One region of the Sodalis sp. C49 genome, then DNA from elsewhere that is predicted to be linked to it. Evidence: predicted binding sites of a transcription regulator. Region 1 holds the regulator's gene; each other region holds the start of a gene.
What was found. The regulator PurR, encoded in region 1, represses purine synthesis genes. The targets are predictions, from matches to a motif close to CANGCAAACGTTTGCNTG.
Positions count from the first base shown of each region.

Region 2: a site for PurR is predicted at 4,652-4,669, ahead of ABUK12_RS05270 (L-serine ammonia-lyase). Genes of this name have one in related genera too.
Region 3: a site for PurR is predicted at 2,893-2,910, ahead of rbsD (D-ribose pyranase). Genes of this name have one in related genera too.

Region 1 is NZ_CP163303.1:852,559-858,427, forward strand. Features, by position in the region: gene ABUK12_RS03760 (MATE family efflux transporter) at 1-1,077, opposite strand, end outside; gene ABUK12_RS03765 (riboflavin synthase subunit alpha) at 1,283-1,924, shown strand; gene cfa (cyclopropane fatty acyl phospholipid synthase) at 2,178-3,329, opposite strand; gene purR (HTH-type transcriptional repressor PurR) at 3,775-4,791, opposite strand; gene ABUK12_RS03780 (YnhF family membrane protein) at 5,029-5,118, shown strand; gene ABUK12_RS03785 (NlpC/P60 family protein) at 5,182-5,869, opposite strand, start outside.
Region 2 is NZ_CP163303.1:1,191,471-1,197,339, reverse strand. Features, by position in the region: gene manX (PTS mannose transporter subunit IIAB) at 1-78, opposite strand, end outside; gene ABUK12_RS05275 (TerC family protein) at 719-2,269, shown strand; gene ABUK12_RS05270 (L-serine ammonia-lyase) at 3,088-4,452, opposite strand; gene ABUK12_RS05265 (CoA pyrophosphatase) at 4,925-5,503, opposite strand; gene pabB (aminodeoxychorismate synthase component 1) at 5,500-5,869, opposite strand, start outside.
Region 3 is NZ_CP163303.1:3,476,110-3,481,978, reverse strand. Features, by position in the region: gene ABUK12_RS15625 (hypothetical protein) at 1-2,726, shown strand, start outside; gene rbsD (D-ribose pyranase) at 2,924-3,343, shown strand; gene rbsA (ribose ABC transporter ATP-binding protein RbsA) at 3,351-4,862, shown strand; gene rbsC (ribose ABC transporter permease) at 4,862-5,830, shown strand; gene rbsB (ribose ABC transporter substrate-binding protein RbsB) at 5,854-5,869, shown strand, end outside.

The DNA.
Region 1 (5,869 bases):
CGCCATCAGATGGGAGGCCATCGCCACCACCGCCGGCGTATCGTTATACAGCCGGGCGATTTCCACCCGGTACAGGAAAGTGCATACCGCGGTCACGCAGGCCAGCATAACGCCCATGCCCAGGCTGGTCCAGGCGGCGACCCGCGCTTGTTCCACATCATTTTGCCCCAGGCGGAATCCGACGCGGATCGTGGCAGCGACGCCCATCGACAGCGGCAGCACGAACATCAGGGAGCTGAAGTTCAAGGCTATTTGATGTCCCGCCACCGCGACGATGCCAAGCGGCGTCACCAACAGCGCAACCACGGCGAACAGGGTAACTTCAAAGAACAGCGACAGGGCGACGGGTAAACCCAGGCCGGCCAGCCGGCGCAGCGCCGTCCAGTCGGGCCGGGAAAACCCGCCCGGCAGATGCAAATCCTGAAAGCTGCCGGCCCGGCGCATATAAAGCCACATCACCACATACATGAGCCAGTAGACGGATGCGGTGGCGATGCCGCACCCCACGCCGCCCATGGCCGGGATGCCGAATTTGCCGTAGATGAAAATGTAATTGATAGGCACGTTGGCAAGCAGGCCGAGAAAACCTATCGCCATACCGGGCTTGGTTTTGGACAGACCGTCGCATTGGCAACGCAGCACCTGGAAAAACAAATAGCCGGGCGCGCCCCACAGCAGGTAATGCAGGTAGGCGACAGCTTTTTGCGCCAGCACGGGATCGACATGGCGCATTCTCTCGATGACCAGGCGGCAGTTATACAGCACCGCCATAACCAAAATCGCCGCGGCCGCCGCCAGCCAGAATCCCTGGCGTACCTGATGGGCGATACGTTCGCGCCGCCCGGACCCGTTCAACTGCGCGATAACCGGCGTGAGGGCCAGGATCAGACCGTGGCCGAACAGGATGGTGGGCAGCCAGATGGACGTGCCGACGGCAACCGCCGCCATATCCGTCGCGCTGACGGAGCCGGACATGATGGTATCGACCACGCCCATCGACGTTTGGGCTATTTGCGCGAAAATAACCGGTATGGCCAAGGACATTAATGTACGCGCTTCCAGGAAGTACTTCTGCACGTAGGCACCTATGGTTTTATGTGTATGGAATAAGCAGGCGAAAGTTAACATAAAGGTTAAAAATCTGCGGCATAGTGTAAAGCATTTGTCCGGTTATACCAGTGCGGGACGACACAAATCCGTGCGGCGGCGGATTTGGATTTCCTGGGGAAATCGTGCACACTAGCCTGACTGATTCCAGCGGTGGTTTACAGAGGCCAAGGTTATGTTTACGGGTATTGTTCAGGGCACCGCGCCCATTGTGGCAATTGAAGAAAAAGCGAATTTTCGCACGCATTTCGTTTCCCTGCCGGCGGCGATGTTGTCCGGTCTGGAGGAGGGCGCCTCCGTGGCGCACAACGGCTGTTGCCTGACGGTAAGCGGCATTAACGGCGACGTGGTGGCGTTTGATTTGATGAAAGAGACGCTGCGGGTGACCAATCTGGGCGATCTGCAGGTGGGGGATGAGGTGAACGTAGAACGCGCCGCCACCTTTAACGCCGAGATCGGCGGACATGTGATGTCCGGGCATATCATGTGCACTGCCGAGATTGTGAAAATCGTGACGTCGGAAAATAATCGGCAGATTTGGTTCAGAATGCCGGACAAAGCGCTGATGAAATATGTCCTGTATAAAGGATATATCGGCATCGACGGCATCAGCCTGACTATCGGCGAGGTGGCGGCCGATAAATTTTGCGTGCATTTAATACCGGAAACCCTGATGCGCACCACGTTGGGTAAAAAAAGGCTGGGGCAGCGGATCAATATTGAAATCGATCCCCAGACCCAGGCGGTGGTGGATACGGTGGAGCGTGTGCTGGCGCAGCGGGAAGCGGCGATTGCCGCGACGTTAAATACCCTTTAACACGCCTGTCTTGAGTGCGGTGTTGGCGGGCCTAGCGTGCCATGGGGCACTCTGGCGGCCAGGAGATGGCCGCTTCGACCCCATCGGCGCGCTCTCCCTTTAACACGCCTGCCTTGAGTGCGGTGTTGGCGGGCCAGGCGTGCCATGGGGCGCTCTGGCGGCCAGGAGATGGCCGCATCGCCCCCATCGGCGCGCTCTCCCTTTACCACGCCTGTCTTGAGTGCGGTGTTAAAGGGCCTGGCGTGCCATGGTATTAACGGGGTACGCGAATACCGCCATCCACGCCTTCCGGGCTGAATAATACCTGCCATAAATGGATATTGCGCGCGCGGAATGCCCCCGCGCAGGCATTCAGGTAATAACTGAACATACGGTAAAAACGGTCGGAGTATTTGTTGGACAGCGCCGGCCAGGCGGCGACAAAACGTTCATACCAGGCTATGAGCGTTTTGTCGTAATCAGAGCCGAAGTTATGCCAGTCTTCCATAACAAAATGCTTTTCGCTGGCATGGGCTATCTGCTGTACCGACGGCAGGCAGCCGTTGGGAAAAATATACTTATTTATCCACGGGTCGACATTCATATCGGTGATATTCGAGCCGATGGTGTGCAGCAGGAACAGACCGTCGCGTTTCAGGTTGCGATCGATAACGTCGAAATAGGTGGCGTAATTCTTGGGGCCTACGTGTTCGAACATGCCGACTGAAACAATACGGTCAAATTGCATATCCAGATCGCGATAGTCCTGCAGCAAAATGGTGACATCCAGTCCCTCGCAGCGCGTTTGCGCCAGCTTTTGCTGCTCGGCAGAGATAGTGACGCCCTGTACCGATACGCCATAATTCCTGGCCGCGTAGGCGGCAAGCCCGCCCCAGCCGCAGCCCACGTCCAGCAGCGTCAGGCCGGGTCGCAGCTGCAGTTTTTCGCAAATCATCTTCAGCTTATCCTGCTGGGCTTCCTCGAGGGTGGTCGCCTGTTTCCAGTAGCCGCAGGAATATTGCATATAGGGATCGAGCATCTTTTCAAACAGATCGTTACCCAAATCGTAATGTTCTTTGCCCACGATCCAGGCCCTCTTTCGCGACTGGAGGTTCATCAGCCGGGCGGCGGCAATGCGTAAGGTATCTTTTAAATGATGCGGAAGTTTATTCTCCAGACCCGCCCTGAGAACACGCTGGAAAAAAATGTCCAGCCGCTCACACTCCCACCAGCCATCCATGTAACTCTCGCCCAATCCCAAAGATCCATCCTGCAATACGCGCTTAAAAAATCCCGGATTCTTGATTCGGATATCAAATGGTCTTGAACCATTGAGTTCAATACCGGCTTCAGAGAGCAATTCATGGACGATACGGTACCAATCATTATCATGAAAGCTCAGGTCTTCAACGCACGAGGAACTCATAGCTTCTCCATCACCTTTCTTCTGCAGTGCCCCGTCAGGAAAAGCACTCACCATGCCTGCGGGCTTTATAAGAATCCACGGTTATCCGTGGTGTCTGAAGTATCACCATCAACAGAGGAATATAAAGTAAACCTTAGACTGCGACTTAGCCGGGCGCTTTATAAAAGGGTGATGTCATGTTGGAAAACACGACATACTTTTATACAAATTTATTAGACAACTCGTTATAATTGTTAACGATATTGAGTATAAGCCTGCATTTTAATTTAGACAATAGCTAACGCGCTAATGTATTTCCCATTATAACTTAATGATTTCTCGCTGAAACAATAACTCTTTGCACAGAGATCATTATATGAAAAATCTTGTGTCCGAGGCGGACGGCGCTTTACATAGCAACAGACCCTGGAGGCGCCAGCCCGTTGCCCGGGCCTGGCGCGTGGCCTTAAGCGGGGAAGGGACCGTCTGCGACCGAACGGCGTTCAATCAGCGACGGATGGACTTCGATGGTTTTGGCGTTCTCGCGTTTGCTGGTAATCCTATCGAGCAGCATGGTAAGCGCCGCCTCGCCCAAATCCTCTTTAGGCTGATGGATGGTGGTCAGCGCCGGGCTGAAAAAGCACGAATTGCGCACGTTGTCGTAGCCGATGATAGAAATATCCTCAGGTACGCTCAGGCCCATTTCATTAATGGCGCACAGTGCGCCCATGGCCATAATGTCGCCGCCGCAGAAGACCGCGGTGGGACGCGGCGTTTGCGCCAGGATTTGTTTCATCGCCAGGTAGCCGGATTCAGGCTCGAAATTGCCTTGCACAATCCAGCGGTCGTTTAACGGGATGCCGGCCTCCGCCATGGCATGCAGATAGCCGCGGTGGCGGCCGCCGCCGGTGTTGCGCGCCAGCTGTCCGGGAATGGCGCCGATGGCGCGATGGCCGCGTTTAAGCAAATATTGCGTCGCCATATAACCGCCGGCAAAGGCGTTATCGATAATGGTGTCGGTAAAATCACGGCGGGCCTCACCCCAATCCATGACCACCATGGGGATATGCTGATATTCCTCAAGCATATCCAGCAGCGTTTCGGGATACTCGGCGCACATCACCAGCAGGCCGTCGACGCGCTTTTGCGCCAGCATCGCCAGATAGGCGCGCTGTTTTTCGAGATCATTGTGCGAATTGCACAATATCAGGGTATAACCGCGAGCAAAGCAATGGTGCTCAATCGCCTCGATAATTTCGGCGAAATAGGGCGCCTCGCTGGTGCTGGCGAGCAGGCCGATGGACTTGGTGCGATTGACCTTCAGGCTGCGCGCCACGGCGCTGGGTGAATAATGCAGTTGTTTAATGGCGTCCAGCACGGCAATTTGAGTGTCTTGCGCAACAAAACGGGTTTTATTGATCACATGCGAAACGGTGGTTGTCGATACATTAGCGCGTTTTGCCACATCTTTAATGGTTGCCATGCCTTTGATACTCCCGTACGCCCTGGCTGGAATAATGTCTGTCGAAGGCGCAAGCACTTTCCGACGCTGTGGAATTAACCGCTAATTTTCGTTCATCCCGCGCCAAAGTGAAAGTGTTAAATGTGGCGGCTACAGGTTGGGAGCAAGCTTTTTCATCGCTGTTATGGCAAACTGACGATAACTGCTCTGCGGGCCGGTGGATAAGGCCGGCGCCCTGGTTTACGTTAAGGAGATAGAATGGACAGCGATTTAAAAATGTCGTTACTGACCACGGTGTTCTCGCTGCTGGTGATTATTGTCTTCAGCTTTACCGCCGTCATGAACTGACACCCTCTCGGTTCAGATATAAAAAAGAGGAGCCTTGGCTCCTCTTTTTTTTCCGGCGCGCCTTCAGCGGATATTTTTCGGCGTGACCACCCGGCGGGCGCCCACGTAATGATCCTGCCAATAATCCTCACTCAGATAGCTGATACGGATATCGCTGCCGGTGCGGGGCGACTGGATAAAGCGACCATTGCCAAGATAGACGCCGACGTGATCCGCCGCGCCGCGATTGGAAATATGGAAAAAGACCAGGTCGCCGCTTTCCAGCTCGTCTTTCTTAACCGGCGCTGCGTCGCGCAGGTGGTACATTTCGTTGGCGGTGCGCGGCATATGGATGCGTACCACATCCTTGTAGGCATAATAAATCAGGCCGCTGCAGTCAAAGCCGGTATTAGGCGACATGCCGCCCCAACGGTAAGGCTTGCCCATTTGGGAGAGGAGTTTATTCATGGCGGTAAGCTTGGCGGTCTGGTAGCGTTTCTTATGGCTCTCGCTCATCTTTATCGGCTGATCGTTGGCCACCAGTTCTACCGCCGCCTGATCTTTTATCATCCGGTGCCGGCCGTAACCTTTTTTATAGCCTTTTTTCGGCGGAGTGAAGGAGGCTATTTTTTTCGTCGCCGTGGTTTTTGATGCCTTGGCAAGAGGGGACGTTTTGCTTTTCTTCGCGCCGGTTTTCGCCACCGCGGGTTCCAAAGGCCGTTTAACGCCGGCTTTTTCATGCGCCGGTTCCGGCGATTTTTTAATGCTGGCT
Region 2 (5,869 bases), 340 kb from region 1:
GCCCAATATCATTTCAGCCGTTTTAAGCAACTGCTCGGCTGCTGACCCGTGAGTGCCAATTATGATAGCAATACTCACTGATACCTCCTCTGTTAACTAATTGGGTTAAGCAGTCAGACCGCCTGGCGTGTTTGCTACCAGTGAGCACGGGCGGTTTTAACTTCTTAGCCAGGGTATTTTTATTCGCCACCCTGTTTGATGTCCGCTGTGTGTGTTGAAACGATTCATGTGAAGATGTGAATCAATAGCGGTTAAACGCGATTTATTTTAGTGTGTAAAAAAATAAAAATTGTGACGGCGCTCAGTTATTTGTGCATGAGGAAAACAATGAGCTCACAAATCAGTGTAGAAGACATGCATGACAACTTGCAGACAAAAATAGTTTTATGCGTCCGCAAAGTTACCTGATAGAGTTGAATGTCTTACTTATCGATAAGGAGCGATGGGCCACAGCCCCCCCTATGGACTGTCACCGAAAAAACGTCACCCCTGATGTATGGTTTTCTCCTTTACCCGTCCAGGCTCCGCCGGCATGTTGCGCCAGCCGCGGGTCGCACCTTCCCGCACCGCCGGGAATCCAACCCGTCATCTCTGTGTCCTCTCTGTGGGAAAACGCCGCGCGTTCTACGGTCTTTGCGGACGTGACGCCGCTTGCCCACGCGTGCTGCCGCGGTGTTTTATTGCGCCGTTTTAATGGACTGTCGATCTGGAGCGCCCAATGGAATTCTTAATGGACCCGACGCTGTGGGTGGGTCTGCTGACGTTGATACTGCTGGAAATTGTGCTGGGTATCGATAACCTGGTATTTATCGCTATCCTGGCCGAGAAGGTCGCGCCGAAAAAGCGGGACAAAGCCCGGGTTATCGGCCTGGCGCTGGCGTTGCTGATGCGTTTGGGGCTGCTGTCGTTGATCTCGTGGATGGTTACGCTGACCAGACCGTTGCTGAACGTGGGCATGTTCAGCTTTTCAGGCCGGGATTTGATTTTGCTGCTGGGCGGATTGTTTTTACTGTTCAAAGCCACCACTGAGCTGCATGAACGGCTGGAGAACCAGGATGTGCAGCATGACGCCAACCGCGGTTACGCCAGTTTCTGGGCGGTGGTGGTGCAAATTGTTATCCTGGACGCGGTATTTTCCCTGGATGCGGTGATCACCGCGGTCGGTATGGTCAACAACCTGCCGGTGATGATGACCGCCGTGGTTATCGCCATGGGCATTATGCTGCTGGCGTCCAAGGCCTTGACCCGTTTTGTAAATGCCCATCCTACCGTCGTGGTGCTGTGCCTGAGTTTTTTGCTGATGATAGGCCTGAGCCTGATAGCCGAGGGCTTTGGCTTCCACATCCCCAAAGGTTATTTGTACGCGGCCATCGGTTTCTCGGTGCTTATTGAGCTGTTTAATCAGATAGCCCGGCGCAATTTTGTTAAAAACCAGGCGCGCGGGCCGATTCGCCAGCGCACCGCCGAAGCCATTTTACGTTTGATGGGCGGGCCCAGGCTGCGCGAGGAGGGGGCGCAGGAGATGCCAAACGAACCTAAGGCGGAGTTTGCCGACGAGGAGCGTTATATGATTACCGGCGTGCTGTCCCTGGCGTCGCGTTCGTTGCGCAGCGTGATGACGCCGCGCAACGAAATCTCCTGGGTGGATTGCCGGCGTCCGGTGGAGGAGCTGCGCGCTACGCTTTTGGCCACGCCGCACAGTATGTTTCCCGTGTGCGACGGCGAGCTGGACCAGTTGATCGGCGTGGTCCGCGCCAAGGACCTGATGGTGGCGTTGGATAAAGGCGAAGATGTGCAGGAGTATGCCGCGCAGAATCCGGCCATCGTGGTGCCGGAAACTCTGGATGTGCTGAACCTGCTGGGGGTATTGCGCCGGGCGCGGGGTAGCCTGGTGGTGGTGTCGAATGAATTTGGCGTGATCCAGGGGCTGGTAACGCCGCTGGATGTGCTGGAAGCCATTGCCGGCGAGTTTCCGGATGAGGACGAAACGCCGGATATTGTGGCGCAGGAGGACGCCTGGCTGGTAAAGGGTGGTACTGATTTGCACGCTTTGGGTCAGGCGTTGGACGATAATGAACTCACCCGCGGTCACGAGAATGTCGCTTCACTGGCGGGATTGCTGCTGGCCGAGCGGGATCAGCTGCCGGTGGTGGGTGAGGTTATCGAGCTGGGCCAGTGGCGGTTTACGATTTTGCAGATGCTGGAATACCGTATCGAGCTGGTGCGTATCGAACGGATAGCGCCGCCGGTGGAGGATGAGGAACAGTAAACACGTGACCCGCTCTCCCTTGAACACGGCTGTCTTGAGTTCGGTGTTGGCGGGCCTAGCATGCCATGGGGCCTCGGTCGGGCGGGAAAACCACGCCCGATTCGACCCCATTGGCACGCTCTCCCTTGAACACGTCTGCCTTGAGTCCGGCGTTGGCGGGCCTGGCATGCCATGGGGCCTCGGTCGGGCGGAAATCGACGCCCGATTCGACCCCATTGGCACGCTCTCCCTTGAACACGTCTGCCTTGAGTCCGGCGTTGGCGGGCCTGGCATGCCATGGGGCCTCGGTCGGGCGGGAAAACCACGCCCGATTCGACCCCATTGGCACGCTCTCCCTTGAACACGTCTGCCTTGAGTCCGGCGTTGGCGGGCCTGGCATGCCATGGGGCCTCGGTCGGGCGGGAAAACCACGCCCGATTCAACCCCATCGGCATGCTCTCCCTTTAACACGTCTGCCTTGAGTCCGGCGTTGGCGGGCCTGGCATGCCATGGGGCCTCGGTCGGGCGGGAAAACCACGCCCGATTCGACCCCATTGGCACGCTCTCCCTTGAACACGTCTGCCTTGAGTCCGGCGTTAGCGGGCCTGGCATGCCATGGGGCCTCGGCCGGGCGGAAAAACCACGCCCGATTCGACCCCATCGGCATGCTCTCCCTTTAACACGTCTGCCTTGAGTCCGGCGTTGGCGGGCCTACATGCTATGGGGTGCTCGGTCGGGCGAAAAGACCATGCCCGATTCGACCTCATTGGCACGTTTTTCCTTGAACACGTCTGCTTTACGTTCCGCGTTAGCGGGCCAGCAGGGTGTGGGTGATGCGATCAATCGCACTGGACCTTGATGGCCAGGCCGCCGCGCGAGGTTTCGCGGTATTTGGCGTTCATGTCCTTGCCGGTTTCGTACATGGTTTCAATCACCTTATCCAGCGACACCCGCGGCGCGCTGGTGCGCCGCAGCGCCATGCGCGAGGCGTTGATGGCCTTGACCGAAGCGATGGCGTTGCGTTCGATGCAGGGGACCTGTACCTGGCCGGCCACCGGATCGCAGGTCAGCCCCAGATTATGTTCCATGCCGATTTCCGCCGCCACGCAGACCTGCTCGGGACTGCCGCCCATCAATTCCGTCAGTCCCGCCGCCGCCATGGAGCAGGCGACGCCCACTTCACCCTGGCAGCCGACCTCGGCGCCGGAAATGGAGGCGTTCAGCTTATAAAGAATGCCGATGGCGCCGCAGGACAGGAAATAACGCAGGTAGACCTCGGGCGTGACCGGATCGATAAAATGATCGTAATAAGCCAGCACCGCCGGCACGATGCCGCAGGCGCCGTTGGTCGGCGCGGTGACCACCCTTCCGCCGGCGGCGTTTTCCTCATTGACCGCCAGCGCAAACATATTCACCCAGTCAATCGCCACCATCGGATCGCTGGAGAGTTTATCCGTGGAGACCAGCATGCGCCTGAGCGCCGATGCGCGCCTGGGCACCCGCAGCGGGCCGGGCAATACGCCTTCGGTATTCAGCCCGCGATCGATGCAGGCGCGCATGGTCTGCCAAATATCGGCGAAGTAACTGTCGATATCGGCGCGGCTATGCAGCGCCAGTTCATTAAGCATCACCAGCCCCGACAGCGACAGACCGGTCTGTTTGCACTGGTCGAGCAGTTGCTGGGCGCTGGCGAAAGGGTGGGGCACGGCGATCTGGTCGATAACCGGCTGGCCGAAATGCGCCTCATCAACGATAAAACCGCCGCCGACGGAATAATACGTCTGGCTGTAGATGACCTGTTCGCCGGCGAAGGCGTGAATGCGCATGGCGTTTTCATGCAGTGACAGGTAGGACGCGTGGAACACCATGCCGCCTTCGCGGGGAAAATCCACTTCGTGCGGCCCGCCGGCCAGCATCAGGCGCTGGCGTTGCTCAACGTCGCGGATAAAGGCCGGCGCGGCGTCGATATCCACCGTATCGGGACGGTTGCCCGCCAAGCCCAGGATAATGGCGATGTCGGTATGGTGTCCCTTGCCCGTCAGCGATAACGAACCGTAAACATCCACGGCGATGCGCGTGACATCATTGAGCAGCCGTTTATCGACGAGATCGTCCACGAACTGTTTACCGGCTTTCATTGGACCCACGGTATGGGAACTGGACGGGCCGATGCCGATTTTAAACATATCGAAAACGCTTATCACGTTGACTCTCCTCAGAACTGATAAAATACGCATACCCGTGGGTAATGCAGTTAATTGTAATGACTCATGCCGGGTTAGGCTTGCGCTTTCGCATGATAAAAACTAATCCAAAAAAGCGCTTCCTTTGCGTTTGACGACCGATACGAAGCGGTCCTCTACCCCGGGGCGGCCTGGCGTCATGCTGGTTATGGCTAATCTGAAAGCAAGCCGTTGCCCGTGGATCATCTCCTTTCACGTGCGTGCCGGAGACGGTTTTTTGTCGTCAGAAATAATGAGATATACAACCTATATAAATGACTATGTTTAATTATTAATATGGAGTTATATTTCGCAAATATGGCAAAGATAGGAGATTGTAACGGTTTTCATCGCGTTGGGAAGTCTTTTATTGCCGGGACGCGATGACCATCACGGCGCGGGTTGGTAGGGATAGCGGCGGCCCAACCGGCGGCCGGGAACGAAGGGACGTGCGTTAAAGATGGATGTGTTGGCCCAGCCGATACAAAATCTGCGCGGTCATGCCCCAGACCATATGGCTTTGATACCAGGAAAAATAAACCTGCAGGTTTTTGGCGCGGCGCTGTATTTGCAGGGGAGTATAGCTGGCCAGGGATAACGCCTGGTGCAGGGGCATTTCAAACATGTCCGCCACCTCGTCGCGGCTGGCCCGGAAACGGGTGCCGGCCGCCAGCAGGCCGACGATGGGCGTGACCTGGAAACCGCTGCTGCTGTCCACCGGCGGCAGTTGCCCCAGGACCCTGACCGACGAGGCCGGGATGGCCACTTCTTCGTGGGCCTCGCGCAGCGCGGTGGCGATTAAGGACGTGTCTTCCTTATCCGCCGCCCCGCCGGGGAAGGCCACCTGGCCGGCATGCTTGCGCAGTGTCGCCGATCGGCGCGTCAACAGCACCGTCGGCTGGTGATGGCAGATGATGGGTATCAATACCGCCGCCCGGCGCTGGTTGCGCGCCGGCTCGCTGGGTTGCGGCAACTGCAGTTGGAAACGGGTGATGAAATCCGTAAGCGTCAGGGTGTTGTCAGTGCTGTTCATGGGCGATTTAGCTCCAGCAGCAGCGGCAGTATCTTGGCGACCTTGTCCAGGGTTTCCTGGTATTCCGCTTCCTCGCAACTGTCGGCGACGATGCCGCCGCCCGCCCAGCAATAGATGCGCCCTTGTTCCGTGAGCAGCGTGCGGATGGCGATATTGGTGTCCAGGGTGGCGCAGCGGCTCAGGTAGCCGATGCTGCCGCACCAGGCATTACGGCGCTGCGGTTCGAGCTGGTCGATTAACGTCATGGCCTTGATTTTGGGGGCGCCGGTGATGGACCCGCCGGGAAAACAGGCGCGCACCAGATCGCACGGCGTACGATGGGGGGGCAGCCGCGCGGTAATGGTGCTGACCATATGATGGACTGCC
Region 3 (5,869 bases), 2.6 Mb from region 1:
AGACTCACGATTATGTCAGTAATAAAAAAATCCAGCAAAAATTGAACGGCATGGCCGCGTCGCCAGGCGATGGGGTCGTGGGCGCCAGGGCGCATCTCATGCTTCAGGCGCTCACGCTGGCCACCAATATATCAGTGAGCCTGGCGCCGGCAGCCGTGCGGCCATCCGGGCGCGCCGTTTCTCCGTTGCTTTCTCGCCAGGCCGCGCCCGCAGGCCCGGCGGCGGCGCCACCCGCAAACAGCATCCATGAAATGAAGGGCAAGGCACCACAACGGCTACTGTTTAACATGTTAAGCGCGGGACAAGGCTATGCGGAGCATGGCATCGGTCAAGACGCGATTGCGTTTATGTATATTTCGTCAAAAAAGGATAAGTCTTTTAGACAGAAGCGAATATCTTTAGATATCTCAGTCGGTCTGCAAGAACAGGATTACCGGGATTATATTGAAAAGAATTGCCATATCAGGACCAAAACCAACCAAGGGAAAGTATTGGGGGATAGTCTGCTTGTCACCGGCGAATATATCAGGAATCCCGTTCGTGGTTTCGCCGAAAAACTTAAGGAGTGGATCTGGGGTAATGGTGAACTTTCTGAAATAGGAGCCATACTGTTTGAAGTTGTCAATCTTGGTCATGACATCATTTTCGGGATTTACACTATTGGCGCGTACCCGATTATAAAATATACTTCGGCAAAAGCCTTGTCTGTATCAGGCCATTCCATCAATGGTGACAGCAACTGCGTCAGGAACGAATTTTCGGCTGAGGAAATGGCCAATCTGCTGTTCAATACCGAGGTTGGCATTACCGACCGCAGGGCTTTTTCAAATCCACTGTTACATCACAAACCACGGGAATTGCAAAAGGCTAATGCCTTTGATCCAGACGGGGTATTTGTTCACGAAAAATATCCGACCGGTATCAATACTGTCAAACATCTTGCCGTTGACCTAGATGGCGCCATCCAGCGTGTTCGGCAAACAGAAGCGGGTGAATACATTATTCCAACTGGGCAGCAGGGTAATAACGCTAAAACTGGCCGGAAAGTTTTTTATGACGCGATAAATGATAAGATCCATATCGGCGGAGATGTGCCTGAAGGGCAGGGAGTTGATTATACAGTACAAAACGGTAAGAAATTTATTAAATTATATGGCGAGAATTATGAACTTAAGTATAGCGCGGTGAAAAGAACGCACGAAGTGAAATTGCGGAACCATGACGGAACGGAATCCCGGATTCCGGTATATCATGAAAAAATCAGCCATTCTTGGCATCTTGGCACACACAATAACAAACCTGCCTTCACGTTTAGACAAGAGAAAAGAATTAAGTCGTTCAAGATGAGGTTTGACGGCGCCTATGAATATATTCAGGTTGATAACCTTAATCCCAAACACTATGGTGCCGGTAAAATTATTGAAGTCAGGTCAAAAGACACAATGGCTATGGGTGATAATGTCATAATGAGGGTGGTTGAGCTGAAGGGAGAATTAGTGCCTGTGCGCGCGGCGGTAGTGCCCAAAAGAGGCCTTAAATATGAAATTTTTAATCGGGCTATGCCTGGCCGTCGCGGCCATCCCGTCGAGTTTGACGGTCGCCGCTGGTTGTTTGAAGCGCCGACGTCAATCCATGTCGCCAAAACGCTGCGACGCGCCATTGCCAAGGATATTGTCGGGGAGAGCGTCAACGCGTTCGATTTGTCCACGCCTGATAAGCTTGGCCTGCGCTGGGATATAAATAATAATTCATATCTGAAAATTAAAAATAAATATTTTAAAGTAAAAAGGTATCCGCAAACCGCATACAAGTTTTTTCTGATGAATAATCATCGAAAAATCAACCTTCGCTTCAAGAAAAATAAATTTCATGTCGAAAATTTTAGGGAAAGGATTAACGATCTCCGTAAGATTGGCATGAGCGGCCGGGCGGGACTCAGGCCGCGTAAGCATGCTGTGGATATTCTCAAGGACCTGGATGGGTTCGACCTTGAACAGGCCAAAACACTGCTGTCTCAATACCATTTCCCCCAGGAGGGACTGTTTAACGAATATTCGTTTGCCTTGCATATTGAACAGTTTAGTGAAATTCCTCCCTGGGCAAAACGGTTTAAAATTGATGAAAGCGCCGTCAATGTGGCGCCGGCGCAAGGGCGGAAAGTGCCTGTGTTTGATCCCGATGACGAATCCGTTAACCTTGAACTCCTGCTCGGTACGCAGATTGGTGAAGGTGATTACGGTATCGTTTTCCAGGATGGCCAGGATCCCAATTGGTATATCAAGATGATGCGACCACATCCGGATGGCGACGCCGATATAGATATTGAAATGTTGGCGGAAAAGGAGGCTGAAAGCTTTCGTTTATATTATGGCCCGGAATCGGCAAAGGTATTTGCTGATAATGATGGTAATTTTTATAACAGAATGTACAAAATTCCCGGCATAACGTTAGATTCACTTCCCGAGGGCTCCCTGCCGCACGATGCAGTTGAACGCTTTGTCGATATGCTGGAAAAACTAAATAATGTCAATATGATACACGCTGATCTCCATGGGGCGAATATGTTGTGGGATGCAGAAAGTGAAATGTTTTTCCCCATTGATATCATTGATATTAAAAAAGATTTTTTTCGCAGCGGCAACGACTATAAACACAGTCTAAACATGCGTGGCGAAGAAAGATGGGACGATGTGATTTATGAGATCAAACAAAAGATGGCGCCCTGAGGCCATGGCAAGGATGCGGCCGCTCTTTATCCGGCGATAATGAACAACGCGCCGGTGGTCACGCCAGCCGCCGCCGTGCCGCCTGGTCCAGCGAAACGTTTCGATGGCGATCACATTTTTGATGTTTCCCGCTTGTGGCTTGGCCCGTTTGTGATTATTTTCAGCCCAGCGAAACGTTTCGCTGGGAGGATCTGCCAATGAAAAAAGGATTACTGCTCAACGCCGAGGTTTCCGCGTTGATTTCCCGCTTGGGGCATACCGATGAAATCGTCATTGCCGATGCCGGGTTGCCCATACCCGCGACAGCCGCCAGGATCGATCTGGCGTTGACCCAGGGCGTGCCGGGCTTTTTACAGGTGTTCGACGTCGTGGCCAGTGAGATGCAGGTGGAAAGGGCGATAATCGCCAGCGAAATGGCCGCCCATAATCCCGCGCTGCACCAGGCGTTGCTGGCCGGGCTGTCCCAGCTGGAGCAAGCGCAGGGCAATACCATCGTCATCGACTATATCAGCCATCAGGCATTCAAAGCGCAGACCGCCCACAGCCGGGCCGTTATTCGCAGCGGGGAGTGCTCGCCCTTCGCCAACGTTATCCTCTGCGCCGGCGTCACCTTCTGAGGCATTTATGCAACCCTTACTGCAACTGAGCGGGATAGACAAGTCGTTTCCGGGCGTCAAAGCGCTTTCCGGCGCGGCGCTGACCGTGTATCCCGGCCGCGTGATGGCGCTGGTGGGGGAGAACGGCGCCGGTAAATCCACCATGATGAAGGTGTTGACCGGGATTTACAGCAAGGATGCCGGTACGCTCATATTTATGGGAAAGGAAGTTGCCTTCAGCGGCCCCAAGGCGTCGCAGGAGGCCGGTATCGGTATCATCCATCAGGAACTTAACCTGATCCCTGAACTGACGATCGCCGAAAATATCTTCCTGGGGCGCGAATTCCTTAACCGTATCGGCGGCATCGACTGGAAGCGGATGTATCGCGAAGCGGACCGACTCCTGGGCCGCCTGAACCTGGCCTATAGCAGCCACCGGTTGGTGGGGGAATTATCGATTGGCGATCAGCAGATGGTGGAAATCGCCAAGGTAATCAGCTTTAAGTCGCAGGTGATCATCATGGACGAGCCCACCGATGCGTTAACCGATACGGAAACGGCATCGCTGTTCAGTGTGATAAACGAACTGAAGCAGCAGGGGTGCGGCATTGTCTATATCTCCCATCGGCTAAAGGAAATTTTCGAGATCTGCGACGATGTCACGGTGATGCGCGACGGGCAGTTTATTGCCGAACGGCCGGTAAACGAGCTGCAGGAAGACAGGCTGATTGAAATGATGGTGGGCCGCCGCCTGGAGGAACAGTATCCGCGCGTCACGCAGCGTCCGGGCGAGGAGCGCCTGCTGGTCAGCCACCTGTCGGGCCCCGGGGTGCATGACGTCAGTTTCTCCCTGCGCCAGGGGGAAATCCTGGGCTGCGCCGGGCTGATGGGCGCCGGCCGTACCGAACTGATGAAAACCCTCTATGGCGCCGCCAGGCGCACCGGCGGCAGCGTGACGCTCGACGGACGTGCCGTGGTCGCCAGGTCGCCCCAGGACGGGCTTGCCAACGGCATTGTCTATATTTCCGAGGATCGCAAGCGCGACGGACTGGTGCTGGGCATGTCGGTAAAGGAAAACATGACTTTAACCGCCCTGCGCTACTTTAGCCATCAGGCCGGTTGGCTGAAACACGCCGACGAGCGGGTGGCTGTCGGGGATTTTATCCGTTTATTTAATATCAAAACGCCGTCGATGGAGCAGCCTATCGGCCTGCTGTCCGGTGGCAACCAGCAAAAAGTCGCCATTGCGCGCGGCCTGATGACACGCCCTAAGGTGCTGATCCTGGATGAGCCGACCCGGGGCGTCGACGTGGGCGCCAAGAAAGAGATTTACCAGTTGATCAACCAGTTTAAACAGGAAGGGCTCTCCATCATCCTGGTGTCCTCCGAGATGCCGGAGGTCCTTGGCATGAGCGATCGCGTCATGGTGATGCATGAAGGCCGCTTAAGCGGCATATTCCCCATCGAACAGGCCACCCAGGAAGTGCTGATGGCCGCGGCCGTCGGCAAGCTTTATCGTACCCAGCAGGAGAATCAGTAATGAATTCCCGGACTATCCCCGTTAAACGCGGCATCAGCAAAGCCTGGCTGCTGGAGCAAAAATCGTTGATTGCGCTGCTGGTGCTGATCGCCGTGGTTTCTTCAATGAGCGCCAATTTTTTCAGCCTCAACAATCTGTTCAATATTCTCCAGCAGACCTCGGTCAACGCCATCATGGCGGTGGGTATGACGCTGGTGATCCTCACCGCAGGCATTGACTTGTCCGTCGGGTCCCTGCTGGCGCTGACCGGCGCGGTAGCCGCCTCGGTGGTGGGGCTGGAAATGAATGTCATGGTGGCGGTGGGCGCCTCCCTGGCGCTGGGCGCGGCCATCGGCGCCATCACCGGCCTGATTGTGGCGAAGGGCAGGGTACAGGCCTTTATCGCCACCCTGGTCATGATGCTGCTGCTGCGCGGTATCACCATGGTGTATACCAACGGCAGTCCGGTAAACACCGGTTTCAGCGATACGGCCGACGCGTTTGGCTGGTTTGGCATCGGTCGTCCCCTTGGCGTGCCCACGCCGGTATGGATCATGGCCGTGGTGTTTCTTGCCGCCTGGTACATGCTGCATCACACCCGCCTGGGCCGTTATATCTATGCGCTGGGCGGTAATGAAGCCGCCACCCGGCTGTCCGGCATCAGCGTCGATCGGGTCAAGGTCATCGTCTACGCGCTGTGCGGGTTGCTCGCGGCGTTGGCGGGCGTTATCGAAGTGGCGCGCCTGTCCTCGGCGCAGCCCACGGCGGGTACCGGCTATGAGCTGGACGCCATCGCCGCGGTGGTGCTGGGCGGTACCAGCCTGTCCGGCGGGAAAGGGCGCATCATGGGGACGCTGGTCGGCGCGCTGATCCTGGGCTTTCTTAATAACGGACTGAATTTATTGAGCGTTTCCTCCTACTACCAGATGATTGTTAAAGCCGTGGTGATTTTGTTGGCGGTGCTGGTAGATAACAAAAGCAGTAAATAACCTCTCCCGCAGGAATGATAAAGATGAAAATGAAAAAAT